DNA from 2 places in the Paenarthrobacter nitroguajacolicus genome. Region 2 is predicted to be linked to the other one. Evidence: predicted binding sites of a transcription regulator. Region 2 holds the regulator's gene; the other holds the start of a gene.

Region 1 (10,269 bases), 940 kb from region 2:
GGATCCCTATCGTTGGTGCTCCGTGGCCAGCGATGCACCACAGGGAGTCTGCGCTACACCCGCGGCCGATGCTGAGACCTACCAGCGGACCAAAGCGGTGGTTGAGTCCATGGGCGCAGCAACAGCAGGCGCGCACGAACTGCTGATCACCAAGGAAAAGTAGCGCCTACCGCGGCCGGCGTGCGGCGTGTTCGCGCGCAAGGCGGGCGTAACCGTCGTCGGGCGTTCCCGGCACGAATGTTCCGAACTTGCGTTCGGCTGCCGTTCGGATCAGGAAGTCCGCAATGGCCGGATTCTTCGGGAGCAGTGAACCGTGCAGGTAGCTCGCTACGACGTTGTTGTAACGGGCGCCTTCATGTCCGTCCTTGCTGTTGTTGCCGGCGCCTTTCGTGACAGTGCCGAGGGGCTCGACGCCGGGACCCAAAGTTGTCTGCCCGCTGTGGTTCTCGTAGCCCAGAATGTCGCCGAACTCGGCAGATTTCATGGTTACGTTGCCGATGAGTCGCTCGTCAGTACCGTGGGTTTCGACGTCAAGAATGCCGATGCCGGGAATGACGGGTCCGGTGCTGGTCTTGAAGAACTTGCCGAAAAGCTGGTACAGCCCACAAATCACCAACATGGGGGCACCTTCATCCGCGAGTTGCTTCAACTGCGAGGCACGCGCCTGGAGATCGTCCTGGATGACCAGTTGTCCACTGTCCTGCCCGCCTCCGCCCACAATAATGTCGACGTCGTCCGGGAACTCGTCACCCACGTTGTATTCGAGCAACTCGGGCGTATAACCGTGCCACTTGATGCGTTGCTTCAGTACCAGGGCGTTGCCCCAGTCGCCGTAGATGTTCATTTCCCGCGGGTAAAGCTGGAGGACGCGGATTGTTCCCTTGCTGGGCTGTGCGTCTGAGTGCGGCTGTACGTCTGAGTGCTGTGTTTCCGAGGTCATGAGACCACCTCAACTATGGTGATTTTGGCCAGTTCACGTCGAATGGCGAGCATGGAGGTGTAAGTGCAGAAGACGCGCTTGGGCTTGCCTCGCGAGCCGTCTATGAAAGTCCGCAGGGCAGCGGTGATGTCCGGTTCCACTGTTCCGAACGGCACATCGTCGTACTGGAGGCGGAGGGCCATGTCGTAGGCGCGGACGCCGGTGAGGACTTCCACGCCGCCTTCCCGCAGGGATTCGAACTCGACGTCCCAGAGCCAGGACATGTCCCTGCCGTCGGCGTAGTTGTCGTTGATGGCAATCATGGTGGCGTATCCGCCGGCGGGGAAGGACTTCAGTCCGAGTCGGAAACCGCTCGGGTTCTTCACAAGCACCAGCTCCAGGGGCTGGCCGTCCACCGTGAGGCTTTCGCCGCGGCCGAACGCGGGAGCAACTTCTCCCAAGGCCTTGACGAGTTTGGGCGTGTCCACCGGCCCGGTTCCCAGGATGGCGCGCGCCAGCGACAAAGCTGCCGCCGCATTGAAGATGTTGTAGACGCCACGCAGTTTCATCGATGTGGTGACGGTTTCGTCGTCGAACTCAAAGTCAGCGTCCTGGGCGCCTACCCGGCGGAGTACGACGTCGGCAGCCGGCAGTTCTACATCGTCACCGGTTTCCGCGGCAACAGAGGTGCCTGACGGGGACGGACCAATGCCCGTGGTGCGCATCTCGTCATCATTGGGAAAGGTGCTCCGCAACGATTCGTCGAGTCCGAAGTACCGGATTTCGGGGTGGTGAACAGCGTCTAGGGTGTTGAGGGCGGCGGCAATCCGGGCAACGCGCGGATCTTCCCGGTTGAGGACCACGGTGTCCGTCGTCTTGGAGGCGATGTGCTCCAGTAAGCGGGCGGTCTTGTCGATTTCTCCGAAGCGGTCCAGTTGGTCGCGCAGGACATTGAGCAGGAGGCTGAAGCGTGGCTCCACTTTGTTGACGAAGTGCACGGCGTGGGCTTCATCGAGTTCCAGGATGGCGATGTCCGCATCGAGTCGTCCACGCCAGTCCACATCGCCCAGGAGCGAAGCGGCCACACCTCGGGTGAAGTTGCTGCCGCTGCGGTTGGTGAAGACCTTTAAGCCCTGGCTTTCAAGGAGTTCCACCACCATTTTGGTGGTGGTGGTTTTACCGTTGGTACCACTGACCACGGCTACACCAAGGGGGAGCGACGCGAGCGTTCGCTGCATGAAGCCGGGGTCGATCTTCTCGACCACCAGGCCGGGAAAAGCTGAGCCTCCGCCCCGGAGCCGGGACAGTGTGCGGACCAGCTTGCCGAGGGGAACGCTGAAGGAAAGCATGCTCTGTAATATATCCCAGTCGGGGCATGGAACCCTGCCTGACGGCAGCGCCCGACGGCCGGACACAAGGTTACTGAGGGCTTGGACCACTATGATGGACCAATGACCAACCCCCTTTCCGACGCTTCGTCACGCGTGGGTGCAGGACTCCGAATAGGCGTGCTGGCTCTCCAGGGCGACTTCCGCGAGCATATCCACGCTGTTGAGGCCGCTGGAGCCACCGGCGTGGGTATTCGCCGCCCGTCAGAGCTCGACGACATCGACGGCCTGATTATCCCTGGCGGCGAGTCCACCACCATAGACAAGCTTTCCCGGATCTTCGAAGTCCGTGACCCCCTTCAAAAGCGCATCGCGGAGGGCCTTCCCGTCTACGGCTCCTGCGCCGGCATGATCCTGCTGGCCAATGAAATTGCAGACCCGGCTACGGACCTTGACGGAAATCCCCAGCAGACTTTCGGCGGCCTGGATATTACGGTCCGCCGCAACGCCTTCGGACGACAACGCGAATCCTTTGAAACCGACCTCGATTTCAAGGGCTTGGATTTCAGTGCCGGTGAATCCGGTGTGGATCCCGTTCACGCGGTATTCATCCGCGGCCCCTGGGTGGAACGTGTTGGTCCGGGCGTGGAAGTCCTTGCCCAGGTTGATCCCGACCACGCCAGCCACACGGCTACTTTGCATGGAGTGGCTAGAATTGTTGCAGTGCGTTCCGGCCAACTGCTGGCCACCTCCTTCCACCCGGAAGTGACGGGAGAGAAACGCGTGCATGAACTCTTTATTCGAATGATCAGAGGAGAAGCGTAAAGCATGTCAGGCCACTCCAAATGGGCGACCACCAAGCACAAGAAAGCCATCATTGACGGCAGGCGTGCAAAGTCGTTCGCGAAACTGATCAAGAACATCGAAGTTGCTGCCCGCATGGGCGGACCGGACCTTGCCGGCAACCCGGGCCTTGAGCTCGCCGTCACGAAGGCAAAGAAGACTTCGGTACCCAACGACAACATCGACCGCGCCATCAAGCGTGGTGCGGGCCTCACCGGTGAAGTGGTGGACTACACCGAGATCATGTACGAAGCCCGCGGTCCCCAGGGTTCGGCGTTGTTGATTGAATGTCTGACCGACAACAAGAACCGTGCCGCTTCCGAGGTGCGACTGGCGATTTCGCGCAACGGCGGCACCATCGCCGATCCCGGTTCCGTGAGCTACCTCTTCGCCCGCAAGGGTGTTGTTGTCCTGCCCAAGAACGGCCTTAGCGAAGACGACATCCTGATGGCTGTCCTTGATGCCGGAGCCGAGGAAGTCAAGGACAGCGGTGAAAACTGGGAAATCCACTCCGAGCCCTCCGATCTCCAGGCCATCCGTGACGCCTTGAAGGAAGCCGGCATCGACTACGAAACTGACGAAGCCGAATTCGTTCCGTCCATGCAGGTTGACTTGGACGTTGACGGCGCCAAGAAGTTCATGAAGCTCGTGGATGCGCTGGAAGACCTGGACGATGTCCAGAACGTGTACAGCAATGCGGACCTCAGCGAGGAAGTGCAGGCTGCCCTCGACGCCGAGTAATCGGGTGGGCGCAGCGCATCAATTTTGACAACCATCAGGCTTACAGCCATCAGGAAGGCCCGGACTTGACTCTTCGCGTATTGGGAGTCGATCCGGGCCTCACCCGTTGCGGCATCGGTGTGGTGGACATTGAGCGGAACCGCCGGGCAACCATGGTGGCCGTCGGAGTGGTGGGCACGTCCGCCGAGCTGACCTTGGACAAGCGCTTACTGGTCATCGCCCAGGCAATCGACGAATGGTTGGACCTGCACAAGCCGGATGTCGTCGCCGTCGAACGTGTTTTCTCGCAAATGAACGTGAGCACGGTGATGGGCGTAGCCCAGGCTTCGGGCGTCGTCATCGTGGCGGCAGCACGCCGGGGTATCCCGGTCGCCATGCATACACCCTCCGAGGTGAAAGCCGCAGTTACCGGCAGCGGCACTGCCAACAAGGATGCGGTCACCAAATTGGTGACCAAGATTCTGCGCCTGGATGCTCCACCCAAGCCGGCTGATGCTGCCGACGCCCTGGCCCTGGCCCTCACCCACGCGTGGCGCGCAGGCAGTGGCATGGGCTCAGCCGGTGGCGCCAACGGCAAGGCCGGACTTACTCCCGCGCAGAAAGCGTGGGCCGAAGCCGAAGCAAAAGCGCGCCGCAAACGGTGATTGTCTGCCGCTCTTGCTAGGGTATTCGTAGATATGTTCGGATAGTCCGCTTTGGCCGCAGTTTTCACGGCAACGGAGCAGGCAGTATTTCAGGAGCCGGGTCTTGATCAGTTTTCTCCGTGGAACCGTAGCCCACGTTGGTTTGTCCACCGCTGTTATCGACCTCAACGGTGCGGGAATGAGTGTCTTCGCCACACCGCAGACCTTGAGCCACCTCAAAACAGGAACCGAAGCCAAGCTCTTCACTTCCATGATCGTCCGTGAAGATTCACTCACGCTGTTCGGATTTGCCGACGACGACGAACGCGAAGTTTTCGACGTCCTGCTCAGCGTCAGCGGGGTTGGGCCCCGTTTGGCCTTGGCCGTCCTCGCCGTGCACGAACCGGAAGCCATCCGGGTGGCGGCTCACACTGGTGACAGCAAGGCATTCACCAAGGTGCCGGGCATCGGCCCTAAGGTGGCCGGCCGTATTGTCCTCGAGCTGGCCGGGAAGTTGGTTCCGCATGGAACCGGCACTGGTGCTGCTCCCGCCGCGGCCCCGAACGCAGAATGGAAGCCGCAGGTCGTCGCAGCCATGACCAGTTTGGGATGGTCCGAGAAAGACGCCAACGGCAGTATCGACAAAGCGATGGCCGATTCGCCGGAACTCGTAGACGCAGGAAACGTGGCCCAAATACTTCGGGCTACGTTGCGCTGGCTTGGCCAGGACGGGGCTCGCGCCGGCAATCGTGTAGGCAGCCGTGGTTGAGCAGTCACTCGTCAGCGGGGGAGAGGAACCGGAAGAGCGGGTCATTGAGGCTGCTCTCCGCCCCAAGAACCTGCACGACTTCGTAGGACAGCATCGGGTCCGCAAGCAACTTGCCCTGGTGCTTGAGGCTTCGAAGATGCGTGGCCGCAGCGCCGACCACGTGTTGATGTCCGGACCTCCCGGACTCGGTAAGACCACACTTGCCATGATCATTGCAGCGGAGATGAACGCGCCGCTGCGTATCAGCAGCGGTCCGGCCATCCAGCACGCCGGGGATCTCGCTGCCATCCTTTCCTCGCTCTCGGAGGGCGAGGTCCTGTTCCTCGATGAAATCCACCGCATGTCCAGGCCTGCAGAAGAAATGCTGTACATGGCCATGGAGGACTTCCGCGTGGACATCGTGGTGGGCAAGGGAGCAGGCGCAACTGCAATTCCCCTGGAGCTTCCGCCTTTCACCCTGGTAGGTGCCACCACCCGCGCGGGACTCCTTCCGGGGCCCTTGAGGGACCGATTCGGTTTCACCGGGCACCTCGAGTTTTATTCGGTGGCCGAACTCGAACTCGTCCTCCGCCGTTCTGCCGGGCTTCTGGACCTGAAGGTAAACTCCGCGGGTTTCACCGAGATCGCCGGTCGCTCCCGGGGAACGCCGCGTATAGCCAACCGGCTGCTGCGCCGTGTCCGTGACTGGGCGCTTGTTCATGGCATCGAGCAAATCGACGCCCGTTCGGCGTCAGCTGCCTTGGATATGTACGAAGTAGACGAGCGTGGCTTGGACAGGCTGGACAGATCCGTTCTGGAAGCCCTCATAACCAAGTTCAACGGTGGCCCTGTTGGCTTGTCCACATTGGCCATTGCCGTCGGTGAAGAACCCGAAACGGTTGAGACCGTGGCTGAACCGTTCCTTGTACGCGAGGGACTTCTGGGACGTACTCCGCGGGGTCGAATCGCGATGGCGTCGGCTTGGACCCACCTTGGCTACGCCGTACCGGCCGGAGTCTTTGGCCAAGAGACCCTCGCCTTGTTCGGTGAGGACGAAAACCACGCCGAAAGCATAGATACGGTCGGTTAACACGCTCTGTTCAGCTTTTCCCACTAGACTGGTATGACGCTCGGCACGTTCGAGTCCTTGATCAATGCCCGCCATGCGGATCTGCCAGGGACGTTGCCGTGAACCAAAACGTAAGTACAGAACGGAACTTCCCTGTGGATCCAATGACCATATTGCTGTTCGTCATGCTTGGACTCTTTGTCTTCATGATGTTCCGCCGCAACAAGAAGACCCAGCAGCAGCAGGCTGAAATGCAGTCCAAGTTCGCTCCTGGTGTTGACGTCATGACCAGCTTCGGTCTCTTTGGCCGCATCGTGTCCATCGACGAAGCCGAGAACAAGGTCGTCATCGAACTTTCCCCGGGTAACCAGGCAACGGTTCACCGCCAGGCAGTCACCAAGGTGGTCGAATCCACCCCCGAGGAAGCACCGGTTGTCCCGGATGACGCTTCTTCCCTGACCGCCGCGGAGGCTGAGGCTCCTGCCGCCGTCGAGACACCGGACGAAACCATCGCGCGCCTCAACAAAGAGGACAAGAAGGACAACTAGCACCGTCAGTCGCGGCGACACCGCGCAAGGCAACTTCTACGGCAGCGGAGAGCCGCCGGCAGACGCTCACCAGCGTCGGCCGGCGGCTGTCCGGCGATAACAGGAAGATCGATAATGGCACGGACCGGCCCCAAAAACTCAGCCCGCAGGGTGCTGACCTGGCTTGGAGCAATTTTCGTTGTATTAACCGCTGTCCTTGCTGGCGGAGTGGTGACTGGCAATGCCAGTTGGGCTCCCAAGCTTGCTCTGGACCTTGAAGGCGGAACCCAGATGATCCTGGCACCCCGCGTGGAGGGTTCCAGCGAGATCAATGAGGAGCAACTCAACCAGGCAGTCGCCATCATCCGGCAGCGAGTGGATGGCTCCGGTGTTGCTGAAGCCGAAATCAGCACGCAGTCCGGCCGCAACGTGGTGGTCAGCCTTCCGGGGACACCATCTAAGGAAACCCGCGACCTGATCCAGGCTTCGGCCGACATGAACTTCCGTCCGGTCATCACCTATGGCGACCCGGCAGCTATACCAGCCGAGCAGCGCACTCCTGAGGACCAGCTGAACAAGCCGACGGCGGAGCCGGCCAACGCGAGTGATGTCAACTGGATCACCCCGGAAGTCCAGAAGGAATTTGAAGCGCTCGACTGTGTTAATCCGTCACCGGAAAAGCGCGACCGGTCGGATCCTGCCAAACCGCTGGTAACCTGCGAGGCGGCCACTGCCACGACTCCGGCGATCAAGTACATCCTCGGGCCCGTTGAGGTCAAGGGCCAGGACATCAGCGATTCCACCTTTACCCAGGTCCAGGGTGCCCAGGGCTCCGTGACGAATTCCTGGGGCGTCAACATTGTCTTCAACTCGGATGCAACGGCAAAGTTCAAAGCCGTAACCGAACGCCTCAACCAGTTCTATGCTGCAGCGCAGACGCAGGGTACTGACGATCCCAAGTCACAGTTCGCGATCGTCCTGGACGACAAGGTACTTTCAGCCCCGCGAGCCCTGGCTGTCATCACCGATGGCAAGCCGCAGATCACGGGTAACTTCACCCAGGCGTCAGCGAAGGCCTTGTCTGACCAGTTGCGCTACGGCGCGCTGCCCATCAGCTTCGAGATCCAATCACAAGAGCAGATTTCGGCCACCCTCGGTGGCGACCAACTTCGCCTCGGCTTGCTGGCAGGCATGATCGGTCTGTTGCTGGTGGTTGTGTACTCCCTGTTCCAGTACCGCGCTTTGGGTCTTGTCACCATCGCGTCCCTTGTGGTGGCTGGTGTGCTGACCTATCTCGCCATTGCCATCCTTGGGTGGACGGAAAATTACCGTCTCTCCCTGGCAGGTGTGGCGGGCCTGATCGTGGCCATTGGCCAGACTGCTGACTCGTTTATCGTCTACTTCGAACGCATCAGGGATGAGCTGCGCGAGGGCCGTGGCCTGGTGTCCGCCGTCGAGAATGGTTGGAAGCGGGCCAAGCGCACCGTGCTGGCTTCCAAGGCCGTCAACCTCCTTGCCGCCCTGGTCCTCTATTTCGTAGCTGTCGGCAACGTACGTGGCTTTGCCTTCACCCTCGGCCTGACGGCCCTGGCTGACCTCCTGGTGGTGTTCATGTTTACGCACCCCATGCTGCAGGTCCTTGCCCGCACCAAGTTCTTTGGCGAAGGGCACCGTTTCTCAGGGCTTTCCCCGGACCGTCTCGGCGCAGTTCCCCTTTACCGGGGCGCGGGCCGCCTCCGTGCGCCTGAGGAAAAGCCTGCCGTGGTTCGCGCACGCAACACCGGCGCGGCAGCCGAAGCAGAACGACGCATGACCATCGCCGAGAGGCGCCTTGCCGAGAAGGGCCAGCTCACTGGTACTTCCAACGGCACCAAGGAGGAGAAGTAATGACCACGAGCTTCGCAACCTTCGGCCACGAGCTATACACGGGCAAGCGCTCGTACAACTTCGTCAATTCCAAGAAGATCTGGTTCATCATTGCGGCGGTCGCCGTGGCACTCTCCATCCTGATTCCGGTGGTCAAGGGCGGTTTCAACCTTGGAATCGAATTCCGTGGCGGCTCCGAGTTCACTGTTTCAAATGTCAGCACCACTGATGCAAGCCTGGGCGAAAAGGCCGTCCACGACATCGTGCCCGATGCCATTCCCCGCGTTGCCAACGTGGCAGGCAACACCATGCGGATCCAAACGGATCAGCTGACCGATGACGAGACGAACCGGATCAAGGATGGCCTCACCAGCGCCTACGGCGTGACGGAGAACGAAGTGACGTCCAACTTCGTGGGCCCAACCTGGGGTCAGGATGTCACTCGCCAGGCCCTCATCGGCCTGGTGGTCTTTGTTGCCTTGGCCGCTGTCCTGATGGCGCTGTACTTCAGGACCTGGAAGATGTCCTTGTCGGCACTCGTCGGCATGCTGGTCACCATGTTCACCACGGCGGGCGTCTACGCCCTGAGCGACTTCGAAGTGACGCCCTCGGCCATCATCGGCTTCCTGACGGTCCTCAGCTACTCGTTGTATGACACCGTGGTGGTCTTCGACAAGATCCGGGAAAACACCTCGGACATCTCCACCTCCACCCGCCGCACGTTCAGTGAAGAGGTCAACCTCGCCGTCAACCAAACCTTGGTCCGCTCCATCAACACCATGATGGTGGCCGTCCTCCCGGTGGCGGCAATCCTCTTCATTGGTGCCGGGCTTCTGGGCGCGGGCACACTTCGCGATCTTTCCCTGGCGTTGTTCGTGGGTATCCTCATTGGTACCGCGGCCACGATCTTCATTGCGGCACCGCTGTACGCGTGGCTCCGCCAGAGCGAGCCCGACCTCGTCAAGCAAGCCAAGAAGGTTGCCCACCGCAGGACTGAAGCCACCGTCTAGGGGTTTTAAGTACCGTTGTTTGGCCGGGAGCCGGCCTCCGCGCGACTGCGGAGGCCGGCTCTTTGACTTGCCTGCGTCATCGTCATGTGCTGCCCGGTTGCAGAAGCATTCACCTGCGGGAATAGACTGGGAGAATTAAATCGGTTGTGAGGGGTACTTCTGTGGAAGAACGTGCGACGTCGGCACCACCGGCGGGCGGGGATGACGGCCGCAAGACTGTGGCAGTTCCGGCAACGAGTGTGCCCGGACGGACTGCAGCTGCGGTTCCGGTCGATGCTCCCGGCGCGCGTCCCACCTTCCCGGGACGGCGGGAGCGTACGCGTTCCCGGCTTGCCCGCCTGACGGGACGGGGAATCGCTCCGTACTCGCCGATCCTGGAGCCACTGCTGCGGACGGTCCGGGCGAACAATCCCAAAGAGGACTTCGACCTGATCCAGCGCGCCTTCGCAGTGGCAGAGCAGAGCCACCAGGGTCAGAAGCGCAAGAGCGGTGATCCGTACATCACCCATCCGGTGGCCGTGGCCACCATCCTGGCTGAACTCGGCATGACCGGGACTACTCTGGCAGCAGCGTTGCTCCACGACACAGTAGAGGA
Region 2 (10,269 bases):
GGGTCCGGGCGAAAAGTTCACCGGACCGGTGAATTAGCCCCAACTTCCGCAATAGTCAACGACGGCGGGTCGACCACGTGTGGTCGGCCCGCCGTCGTTGCTTGCTTGGTGTTGAGGTTCAGCGCTTCAGCGTTTCCGGGTTTCAGACGCGGGCGGCGCGACGGCGCAAGGACGTCAGGATGAGTCCAGTAGCGCAGAGAGCGACGCCAGCGATGCCGACGGCGGCAAAGCCACCCGACGGACCGACGGTGTCGATAAAGACCCCGGCCAGAGGCGCGCCCAAGGCAACACCTGCAGTCAGTGCCGAGCCGTACCAGCCCATCGCTTCACCCCGGCGCTCCTCGTCCACAAGGTCAGCCACCTTCTCGGACGACGCCGACAAAACCGGTGCGCACAAAAGGCCGGGCAGGAGCGAGAGGAACGCGAGGGTCCAGGTGTCTTGGGCAAAGCCCATCGGAATGGTGAGTGCGGCCATGCCCAGGAGCAAGAGCATTGGCGAAACGGTCCGCTTCATTGACCCGTAGATGAGTCCACCGACCACGGACGCTGCGCACCAGAAGAAGAACACGATGCCGATTTCATTCTCGTGTCCACCACGTTCCAGCAGCCCGACGATGCTGACATCCGAACCACTGAGCACCATTCCGGATCCCGCGGCTACGGCGAAGAGTGCCGCAACGGAAACCGTGAACCAGGTGAAGTTCCTGGCGACGCGACTCCGGAATGCTGCTTTGCGCGAGGTTGAGGACGCCATTTCCGAGGCCGCCTCCTGGACGTGGGCAGGCGCTGACGCCACCATCGCAGCCTCCGCAGCAGCGAGGTCAGCCGCCGCCCTGTCTGCAGTCTCCTGCGGGGTGCAGACCACTTCGCTCCGGGTTGGCGGGTTGAACCACATAAGGAACAGCCCGGCAACGGAGACCGAAATTCCTACTGCCGTCAGTCCGATCGCCGAGAAGCCACTGGTTGCCACGATGGCGCCGACAGCCGGGCCGATCATGAACACCAGCTCGGTGGCGATGGAATCGAGGGCAAAGGCCGATCGCCGCTGCTCGCCATCCACCATGACACCCAGCGACTGGCGGACAACACTGAAGATCGGCAGGGTGAAAAGACCGCCGACAAACACCAATGGCAGCAGCCATTCATACGAAACGTGCGGGACTATCGACCAGATGACGGTTTCGGACACAACCGAAGGGATCAGGGCCTTCCTCAGCCCCACCATGTCCACCCGTCGACCACGCCAGGGTGCACCCAGCGCAATGCCGATGGTCATGACAGCGGCTGCTGCACCGGCGGCGGCGTAGCCCTGGCCCAGCGTCAGCACGATGTGCAGAGTGAGGAGCACGCCCGCCGCCGAGTGTGGAATGCGCGCAATCATGCCCACAACCAACAGACGCCGGACAGGACGGATGGACAGCATCTCTTTATAGAGAGCGAAGTTCACTGGCTAAATCCTCTTGTTCCCCAGGGCAGCCCCGGAGAACCGGCACTGCCATTAATGCCGCGCGGGCTCCTGTGCTGCGCGCTGCAGTTTTACTTCCATGGAATCAACGCCCTCGGCAAAGGAATCCATCCTTGCCCACGCATCGTTCAGTTGGGCAAGGAGCGTCTGCACAGCCACGGCGTCGAGTCCATCTTCGAGGAAGAGCACCACACGCAGTTCCGGCCCTGCACCGCCGCCATGTACACGTCGACCGTCGGCCGTCAGGGACGCAACACCGCCACCGGGTTGCGTCTCCAAGCGACGGACGGTCCGAAATGCCGAGACCGTTGAAACGAGAGCAGCCTCCAGTTGATCATCAAGGTATGACGGCGTCCAGTCCTTCTGCTGGGCAAGGGCCCACATTGCCGGGCGCCGCACAACAAATGCGAAGTCGGAGCCTGGGTCCATCACCAACAGCTGCGCGCCCTCGGATACTGCAGAAAGCGCTGCGCGCGCAGCGTACACGGCCACGGGCCGCGCCTCCGAATGCCATTTCTTGAGGGCAGCTGCAGAGGTAAAGACCGGCATCGCAGTGCGACCATCGGGAGCCTTGAGTGTGACCAAAGCCATATCGGCTTGCTTGTCTGCATGGAGGCCGTCGACGCCCGATGCTTCTTCAGCCAGCTGGGCAACGACCGGAACGAAAACCCTCGCCGTCGCCAAGGAGGCAACAACGTCTGCCTCGCTGCCGGTTCCGTTGATCAGTGCCGCGATGGCGGCTACATAACCGGCGTCCGCCGAGCCGTCGTCGTCCTCAAAATTGTGGATTTTGGCGTCGTCACCGCTGAGGCTCCTTCCGGACCAAGGCTGGCCGGCAGAGTCGGTAGCTCCACCGGCACCGGCCAAGGCGGCCGCTATGTGACCGGGAAGCTCACGCCTGCCGTGGCCATGATCGTCGTGCTGATGTCCTGCGTTGTGGGGCATCAGCGGCGGCCGGCAACGTCCAGCGCCTCGGGCAGCGTGAAGGCACCGGCGTAGAGAGCCTTGCCTACGATCGCGCCTTCAACACCCAGCGGTACCAGTTCGCGCAGAACGCGCAGGTCTTCCAAGCTGGAGATACCGCCCGAAGCGACAACGGGCTTGCCGGTCTTCTCCACCATCTGGCGAAGGAGTTCCACGTTCGGGCCCTGAAGGGTTCCGTCCTTGGTGACGTCTGTGACAACGTAGCGGGCGCACCCGGCGTCCTCCAGGCGTGCCAGAACCTCCCAAAGGTCACCGCCCTCCTTGGTCCAACCGCGTCCGGCAAGAGTTGTCCCGCGGACGTCAAGGCCGACGGCGATCTTGTCACCGAAGCGGTCGATTGCCTTTCGGGTCCACTCCGGGTTCTCCAACGCTGCCGTTCCGAGATTCACGCGCGCGACGCCCAGCTCCAGCGCACGTTCCAGGGATTCGTCGTCCCGCAAACCGCCGGAGAGTTCCACCTTGACGTTGAGCTGCGATACGACCTCGCTGATCAGCGCGGCGTTGTTTCCACGGCCGAAAGCGGCGTCCAGGTCAACCATGTGCACCCATTCGGCACCCGCGTCCTGCCAGTTCAAAGCTGCTTCCAGGGGTGTACCGTAGCTGGTTTCCGAGCCGGCTTCTCCCTGCAGGAGGCGGACTGCCTGGCCGTCAACGATGTCGACGGCGGGCAGGAGTTCCAGAACGGACTGGGCGGAGGTGGTCATGTGTGTCCTTGGAGTTCGAAGGTGACGCGATTTGTTGAGCGACTGGTTTAGTTACCCAGCGTCAGGAGATAGGCGGCCAACAGGGACATCCCGGCCAGCACGTAGAAAGAAATGGAAACCCAGCGCGGTTTATTCTGCTGGTGGAAGGAGATACCCCCGCCTATCAGCAGGCCGGCGAGGGCCATCAGCAATACTGAGCCCCACATCTAGGCGGTATCGCTTCCGGATGCTTCCGGAGCGGGCTTACGGAGGCTGTCCACCCAGTTTCGCAAGAGCCGGGCTCCGGCATCGCCTGACTTCTCCGGGTGGAATTGGGTAGCGCAGAGTGGGCCGTTCTCGACAGCAGCAATGAAACGCGCACCATGCTCGGACCAGGTGACCATGGGAGGAGCCATGCGGGGCTGAACGACGTCGAAGTTCCACTCCTGGACACCGTAGGAGTGCACAAAGTAGAAACGTTCCTGCTCAACGCCGGCGAACAGCTTTGAGCCCTCAGGTACGTCCACGGTGTTCCAGCCCATGTGCGGCACTACCGGAGCGGGAAGGAGTTCAACCTTGCCCGGCCACTCGGCCATACCCTCGGATTCGGTGCCGTGCTCTACGCCGGCTTCGAAGAGGACCTGCAAGCCGACGCAGATGGCCAGCACGGGGCGGCCACCAGCAACCCGGCGTCCAATCATGCGAATGGCATCGACGGACTTAAGCTCCTTCATCACCGTCTCGTAGGCACCAACCCCGGGCACCACCAGGCCGTCAGCGTTCAGCACGTCCTCAGCCTTGGAGCTCAGAACGACGTGGGCGCCAGCGCGCTCAAGAGCACGGACGGCAGACCGTACGTTGCCCGATCCATAGTCCAGCACAGTGACAGTGGGCTTGCCTTCGGGCGACTCCGGCTTCACGGATGCAGTGGCGTCAGCCACCGCTCCATTCTTCAGAAACTGGCCGCTCATAGTGCGCCCTTGGTGGAAGGGATGCCCTCCACGCGGGGATCGGATTCCACGGCTGCACGTAAAGCGCGGGCAAAAGCCTTGAACTGGGCCTCGACTATGTGGTGCGGGTCCCGGCCAGCCAAGACATTCATGTGCAGGCAGATTCCGGCATGCAGCGTGATGGCTTCAAAAACGTGGCGTGTCAGCGAGCCCGTGAAGTGTCCACCGATCAGGTGGTACTCCTGCCCGGCCGGCTCACCACCGTGCACCAGGTAAGGACGCCCGGAAACATCCACGACAGCGTGCGCCAGCGCTTCGTCCAAAGGAACAGTTGCTTCGCCGAAGCGACGGATTCCGGCCTTGTTGCCCAATGCCGTCCGCAGGACCTCGCCAAAAGTGATGGCGACATCTTCCACGGTGTGGTGCGCGTCGATGTGGGTGTCGCCTGTGGCCTTCACCGTCATGTCGATCAGGGAGTGCTTGCACAGTGCCGTCAGCATGTGGTCGTAGAACGGAACCGAGGTACTGATGTCCGAGACACCGGAACCGTCCAGGTTGATCTCCACCAGGACTGAAGACTCGCTGGTGGTGCGCTCCATGCGCGCGGTGCGGGCAGCGGTCGGCGTGGTGCCGGTTTCGCTCATTGGGACGTCCTTATACACGGAGGGTGGGTTGGGTCTATGGACAAGTTTAGGCGCGCTGCGGCGCCGTGCCGTCCAGCAGTGCTTCCAAGGCCTCAAGGAAGGCGGTGGTTTCCGGTTCGGTTCCGGCGGTGACACGCAAATGCCCAGGGATGCCGACGTCGCGGATCAGCACGCCGGCATTGAGCAGGCCCTGCCAAATCTTGTGTGGCTCCTCGAGGCCGCCAAAGAAGACGTAGTTGGAGTCGGAGGCCGCGGGCTTGAGGCCCATGCGAAGCAGCTCAGTCACAATCCGGTCGCGTTGTACCTTGATGTCCTCGACGTCGGCCATAAGGGCTTCGCGGTGGTTAAGCGCAGCCAGCGCCGTTGCCTGCGTGACGGCAGACAAGTGGTAAGGAAGGCGGACCAGCCTGATTGCGTCTGTGACTTCCGGGGCTGCCGCCATGTAGCCGAGCCGGGCACCCGCAAGGGCGAACGCTTTGCTCATGGTGCGCGAGACGATCAACCGCTCGCGTCCTGGCAACAACGTCAAGGCGCTCGGAGTATTGTCGTGCGCGAACTCGTGATACGCCTCGTCCACGATCACGATGGCCTGGCTCGCTTCGCCGGCCTCGTAGACGGCCTCAACAACGTCCAAGCCCAACCCTGTACCGGTTGGGTTGTTCGGTGAGCACAGGAACACGATGTTGGCGCCCGTTTCCCGAACCTGCGCGGCGGCCGATTCGGCGTCCAGCCCGTAGTCGTCAGCACGCACGCCGCGGACATACTCTGTGTCCGTGCCACTCGCCAGAAGGGGGTACATGGAGTACGTGGGCGGGAAACCGAGCGCTTTGCGTCCCGGTCCACCAAATGCCTGGAGGATTTGCTGCAGGACTTCATTGGATCCGTTGGCGGCCCAAATGTTGTCCGGAGAAAGTTCGTGGCCAAGGTACTCCGCGAGGGCTACCCGTAGTTCAGTGAACTCACGGTCCGGATAGCGGTTCAGCCCTGTGGCCGCAGCGGCGACAGCCTCGGTGATGGCGGCCTGGACATCCGCGGGGACGCCATGAGTGTTTTCGTTGACGTTGAGCAGGATGGGGACGTCAAGCTGCGGTGCGCCGTAGGGGCTCAGTCCACGCAGGTTGGTCCGGAGGGGAAGTCTGTCAAGTCGCTCAAGCTGGTCACTCACCATCACAGTTTAAGGGGCGGCCCGGACTGCCGACTAACTGTGACGCCGGGCGATCGGTTCCTGCGGATGGTGGACGACTCAGTTTGCAGGGACGAACAGCTGCTGGCCGGGCAGAATGCGGCCGCCGCGGAGGTCATTCAGCTGGATGATCTCCGCGATCACGTCACGCGGGTCCCGCTCCGGAGCGGCCGCGCCGGCAATGCCCCACAGTGATTGGCCCGGCTGGACCGTTACAGTGACTGCAACGGGCGGTCGCAATTGGGACTGGGAGTCCGAGGCCTTGGCCGGGGAGTTGATGAAACCGGCAAGGGTCAGCAGCGCCGCCACCAACAGCATTGCCGGGATGCCGAAGAAGACAATCCGTCCCCGCCGGGTGAGACGCAGGCGAGCGGGTGCCTGAGTGGTGCGGAAATCAGCGAACGTAGTGACTGCGGACATGAGCTGAGCCCTTCTGAGCTATTGCCAGGTTCCGGGGTGCCCGGAGCTTGGCGGCCAATTCTTTGCGTTCCCGTCCTCTGATCCCGGATGTTCGAACACTCTGTTCGAACATCCGGCTCCAGCATCAGGTTTATAGAACACATATTCGAACCTTGCTATGACATTTTTAGCACTTATCAACGAACGGTGTCGAGACTCGCTAGAACAAATGTTTGATAAACGCCTGTGCCTGCCCTACGTTTGAGTGAAGAAACAGCACTGTTTCAGTGGAACAGGAGGGTCTGACATTTTTTGCAGACCCAACGACCCCGGGCTAGTTTCGGGCGGAATGGAAAGGCATTGGCGAACATGGCAGCGAAAGCCACAGGCGGCGGGGCACCCCTGCGGAGCCAGCAGCCTCAAAAGAGTCCCAAGAGCCTGACTGTGCGGCAGAAAAAGATCCTGGAGACCATCCAGCGGTCGGTCAATGACAACGGTTACCCGCCCAGCATGCGCGAGATCGGTGACACCGTGGGCCTGGCCAGTTTGTCCAGCGTTACTCACCAGTTGTCCCAATTGGAGAAACTTGGCTACCTGCGCAGGGACCCCAAGCGGCCCCGCGCCATGGAAGTCCTGATGCCGCTGACGCTCGATGGTGGCACCATTCCGGGCGTGGAAGCGCCCACCACCCTTCGCAGCGCGGGCGGCCTTGCCGTAACGGAGCTGGCCAGTGCCAGTGATACCGCCATGGTCCCGCTGGTGGGCCGGATCGCCGCCGGCGGACCGATCCTGGCTGACCAGACGGTGGAAGACGTACTTGCGCTCCCCCGCCAACTTGTGGGGCATGGGGAACTGTTCATGTTGAAGGTGGCCGGCGATTCCATGATTGACGCCGCCATCTGTGACGGTGATTGGGTTGTGGTCCGCCGCCAGAATGACGCCATCAACGGCGACATCGTTGCTGCCCTGCTGGATGACGAAGCAACCGTAAAGACTTTCCGCCAGCGGGATGGCCATACGTGGCTGCTCCCGCAGAACACCCAGTACGAACCCATCCTGGGCGATCAAGCCACCATCATGGGCAAGGTAGTTTCGGTACTGCGGTCCCTCTAGGCGACCTACGGGGCTTTAGCCGAGCCCAGCCGCTCCAGAACGCCACGGACCACTCCCCGGTCCGTCGTTGCCCAGAACGGCGGCAGGGCGGCACGCAGAAAGCCTCCATAGCGTTCCGTCGAGAGCCGCGAGTCGAGCACCGCAACTACTCCTTTGTCTCCTGTCGAACGGATCAGGCGGCCAGCACCCTGCGCCAGTCGAATGGCAGCATGCGTCGCCGATACGGCCATGAAGCCATTCCCACCTGATTGCGCCACTGCGCGGGAGCGCGCAGTCATCAGGGGATCATCAGGCCGCGGGAACGGAATGCGGTCAATGACAACCAAGCGGCATGAGCCCCCCGGAACGTCTACGCCCTGCCACAGTGACATGGTTCCGAAGAGACAGGTGTCTGGCTCATCCGCGAATTGCTTTACGAGGGCCGCCATAGTGGATTCGCCTTGGCAGAGGATATCCACGTCCAATCGGAGCCGCATGGCATCGGCTGCTTCTTCGGCCGCACGCCGTGAGGAGAACAGGCACAGGGCTCCCCCGCCGGACGCGCGAATGAGGTCTTCCAGTTCGTCGAGCGCCTCGGGGGAAGTACCACGACCGGGTTTTGGGAGGTGCTTGGCCACATACAGGACACCCTGTTTGGGATAATCAAAGGGCGAACCCACATCGATCCCGGTCCAGCTCGGGGCGCCGTCGCCGATGAGGCCGAGGCCACCTGCTGCCGGTTCGAAAGCCGAGCCGATGGCCAGCGTGGCGGAGGTCAGCACCACCGTGTGGCCGGCGAAGAGACCTTCGCGAAGCCGTCCGGCAACGCTGAGCGGGGCGATGTTGATCAAGGCGGGAGCAGTCTCGTCCGGTTGGGAATAGCCCTGCTGCGGGTCGAACGTGCTGTTCCTGGAGAACCATACGACTTCGCGGTTCTCCTTGGCGGCCAGCATGCGTTCGCACAATTCCAGGATCAGCATGAGCCGTGACCGCGCCAGCTGCCGTCCGCCGTCGACTGCGTTTGATGAATCTGTCTTCGAATCGGAGAGCGCAGCGCGGGCGGCGTCCCTTAACTGGTCCAGGCAATCCAGCTGTTCGTCGTTGAGGCCGTTGGGCAACAGCCCGTTGGGCACCCCGGCGATGGCCATATCCAAGCGCTCCGCGGCAGCGTTGAGCGCATCCACTGTAATGGCCGTGTGTTTGCGTGCACTTGATGCCGCCGCGTGAACCATGGCCACCGACAACTGGCCTGAAACAGCACCGGTCACGCGGTCCTGAAGTTCATGCGCCTCGTCAACCACCACGACGTCGTACTCAGGCAGCACGGCCAGGCCTTCAAAGGCACTGACGGCCAGCATTGCGTGGTTGGTGACCACGACGTCGGCTTCACCCGCCCGTGAGCGTGCCAGCTCGCTGAAGCACTCTTCTGCTACGGGGCACTTCTGGGCGCCCAAGCACTCCATGGACGTTACGGATACCTGACGCCAGGCCCTGTCGGTGACCCCTGGCATGAGTTCATCGCGGTCGCCGGTAGCGGTTTTCTCCGCCCATTCCCGGAGACGGACTACTTCCTTACCCAGCTGTGATTGCGGACCGCCCATGGAAGCAGCAAAGTGGGGCACGCTGGTGTCCTCGCCGAGGGAGAACAGCTGCCCTTCGGAGGGCTCTTCGCTGGGGAACCCGCCTTCGAGCTTCTGCAGGCACACATAATTTGCCCTGCCCTTGACGAGCGCCACATTGACCGGGCGCTCAAGGGCAGGGTTGATGGTCTCCAGCAGCCTGGGAAGGTCCCGCCCGACGATTTGGGTTTGGAGTGCCAGGGTGGCGGTGGACACGAGAGTCGGTTTATCGCTGTCCATGGAATGGGCGATCAACGGAATCAGGTAAGCCAACGACTTACCTGTTCCCGTTCCCGCCTGGACCAGCAGGTGCTCCCCGGTCTCGATGGCCCGGGTGACATGCTTGGCCATTTCGTGCTGGCCGGCACGGCTTTGTCCGCCCATGCCGGCAACAGCCCGATCCAACAGTTCGAGGGTGGTCTTCTCCCCCACCGATTCGACGGCGTCCGCCGCCACCTTCTCAACCATTACTGACGAATGGCTCCAGTTCAGCGGCCAGGCCTTCGCGCACCATGACAACTACCCGGGTCCCGTTCTCCTCGTGCTCAGTGCTGAGGATTTCCGAGTCGGAACTATGCAATTTGCTGATCATTTCCCCGCGGTCGTAGGGAATGAGCAGTTCAAGGCGCACGCCGGGCCGGGGAATGGACCGGCTGATGTCTTCCAGCAGCTCCGCGATGCCCTGGCCCGTGCGGGTGGACACAACAGCATGCCGGGGCTCTTTCTGCTTGAGGCGCTCCACCACGAAGGGATCCGCGACGTCCACCTTGTTGAGGACGATGATCTCGGGAACCTTGCGGGCATCAACCTCGGTGAAAACGGCCCTTACCGCTGCAATCTGTCCCTCAGGATCGGGGTGCGATGCATCCACCACGTGGAGGATCAAGTCCGCATCCGCAACTTCCTCCAGCGTGGAGCGGAAAGCCTCAATGAGCTGGGTTGGGAGTGAACGAACGAACCCAACGGTGTCTGCGAGGGTATAGCCGATGCCGTCCGGGGTTTGCGCCTTACGGACTGTGGGATCCAGGGTGGCGAACAAGGCGTTCTCCACCAGGACACCTGCGTCAGTAAGGCGGTTGAGCAGGGACGACTTCCCAGCGTTCGTGTACCCGGCGATGGCAACAGACGGAACCGCATTACGACGGCGGTTGGCACGCTTGGTCTCACGCGCAGGCTTCATCGCGGCGATTTCGCGACGCAACTTGGCCATGCGGGTGCGGATTCGGCGCCTATCAAGTTCGATCTTGGTT

Evidence for each region. Region 2 encodes LexA, which represses DNA repair genes until DNA is damaged. Its sites were predicted from a motif close to TCGAACANNTGTTCGA; they were not measured.
Region 1: ruvA (Holliday junction branch migration protein RuvA) is a predicted target of LexA. The motif match lies at 4,501-4,516, and genes of this name have one in related genera.

The regions. Positions count from the first base shown of each region.
Region 1 covers NZ_CP073234.1:2,655,604-2,665,872, reverse strand. The annotation lists gene KCX59_RS12650 (CapA family protein) at 1-163, shown strand, start outside; gene KCX59_RS12645 (type 1 glutamine amidotransferase) at 167-940, opposite strand; gene KCX59_RS12640 (Mur ligase family protein) at 937-2,268, opposite strand; gene pdxT (pyridoxal 5'-phosphate synthase glutaminase subunit PdxT) at 2,371-3,072, shown strand; gene KCX59_RS12630 (YebC/PmpR family DNA-binding transcriptional regulator) at 3,076-3,831, shown strand; gene ruvC (crossover junction endodeoxyribonuclease RuvC) at 3,897-4,475, shown strand; gene ruvA (Holliday junction branch migration protein RuvA) at 4,579-5,223, shown strand; gene ruvB (Holliday junction branch migration DNA helicase RuvB) at 5,216-6,292, shown strand; gene yajC (preprotein translocase subunit YajC) at 6,436-6,819, shown strand; gene secD (protein translocase subunit SecD) at 6,934-8,685, shown strand; gene secF (protein translocase subunit SecF) at 8,685-9,674, shown strand; gene KCX59_RS12595 (RelA/SpoT family protein) at 9,836-10,269, shown strand, end outside.
Region 2 covers NZ_CP073234.1:1,711,257-1,721,525, reverse strand. The annotation lists gene KCX59_RS08355 (DUF1844 domain-containing protein) at 1-37, shown strand, start outside; gene KCX59_RS08350 (MFS transporter) at 143-1,447, opposite strand; gene KCX59_RS08345 (SseB family protein) at 1,499-2,410, opposite strand; gene priA (bifunctional 1-(5-phosphoribosyl)-5-((5-phosphoribosylamino)methylideneamino)imidazole-4-carboxamide isomerase/phosphoribosylanthranilate isomerase PriA) at 2,410-3,153, opposite strand; gene KCX59_RS08335 (hypothetical protein) at 3,201-3,359, opposite strand; gene hisH (imidazole glycerol phosphate synthase subunit HisH) at 3,360-4,103, opposite strand; gene hisB (imidazoleglycerol-phosphate dehydratase HisB) at 4,100-4,726, opposite strand; gene KCX59_RS08320 (histidinol-phosphate transaminase) at 4,773-5,891, opposite strand; gene KCX59_RS08315 (LysM peptidoglycan-binding domain-containing protein) at 5,970-6,329, opposite strand; gene lexA (transcriptional repressor LexA) at 6,678-7,421, shown strand; gene KCX59_RS08305 (ATP-dependent DNA helicase) at 7,427-9,487, opposite strand; gene hflX (GTPase HflX) at 9,480-10,269, opposite strand, start outside.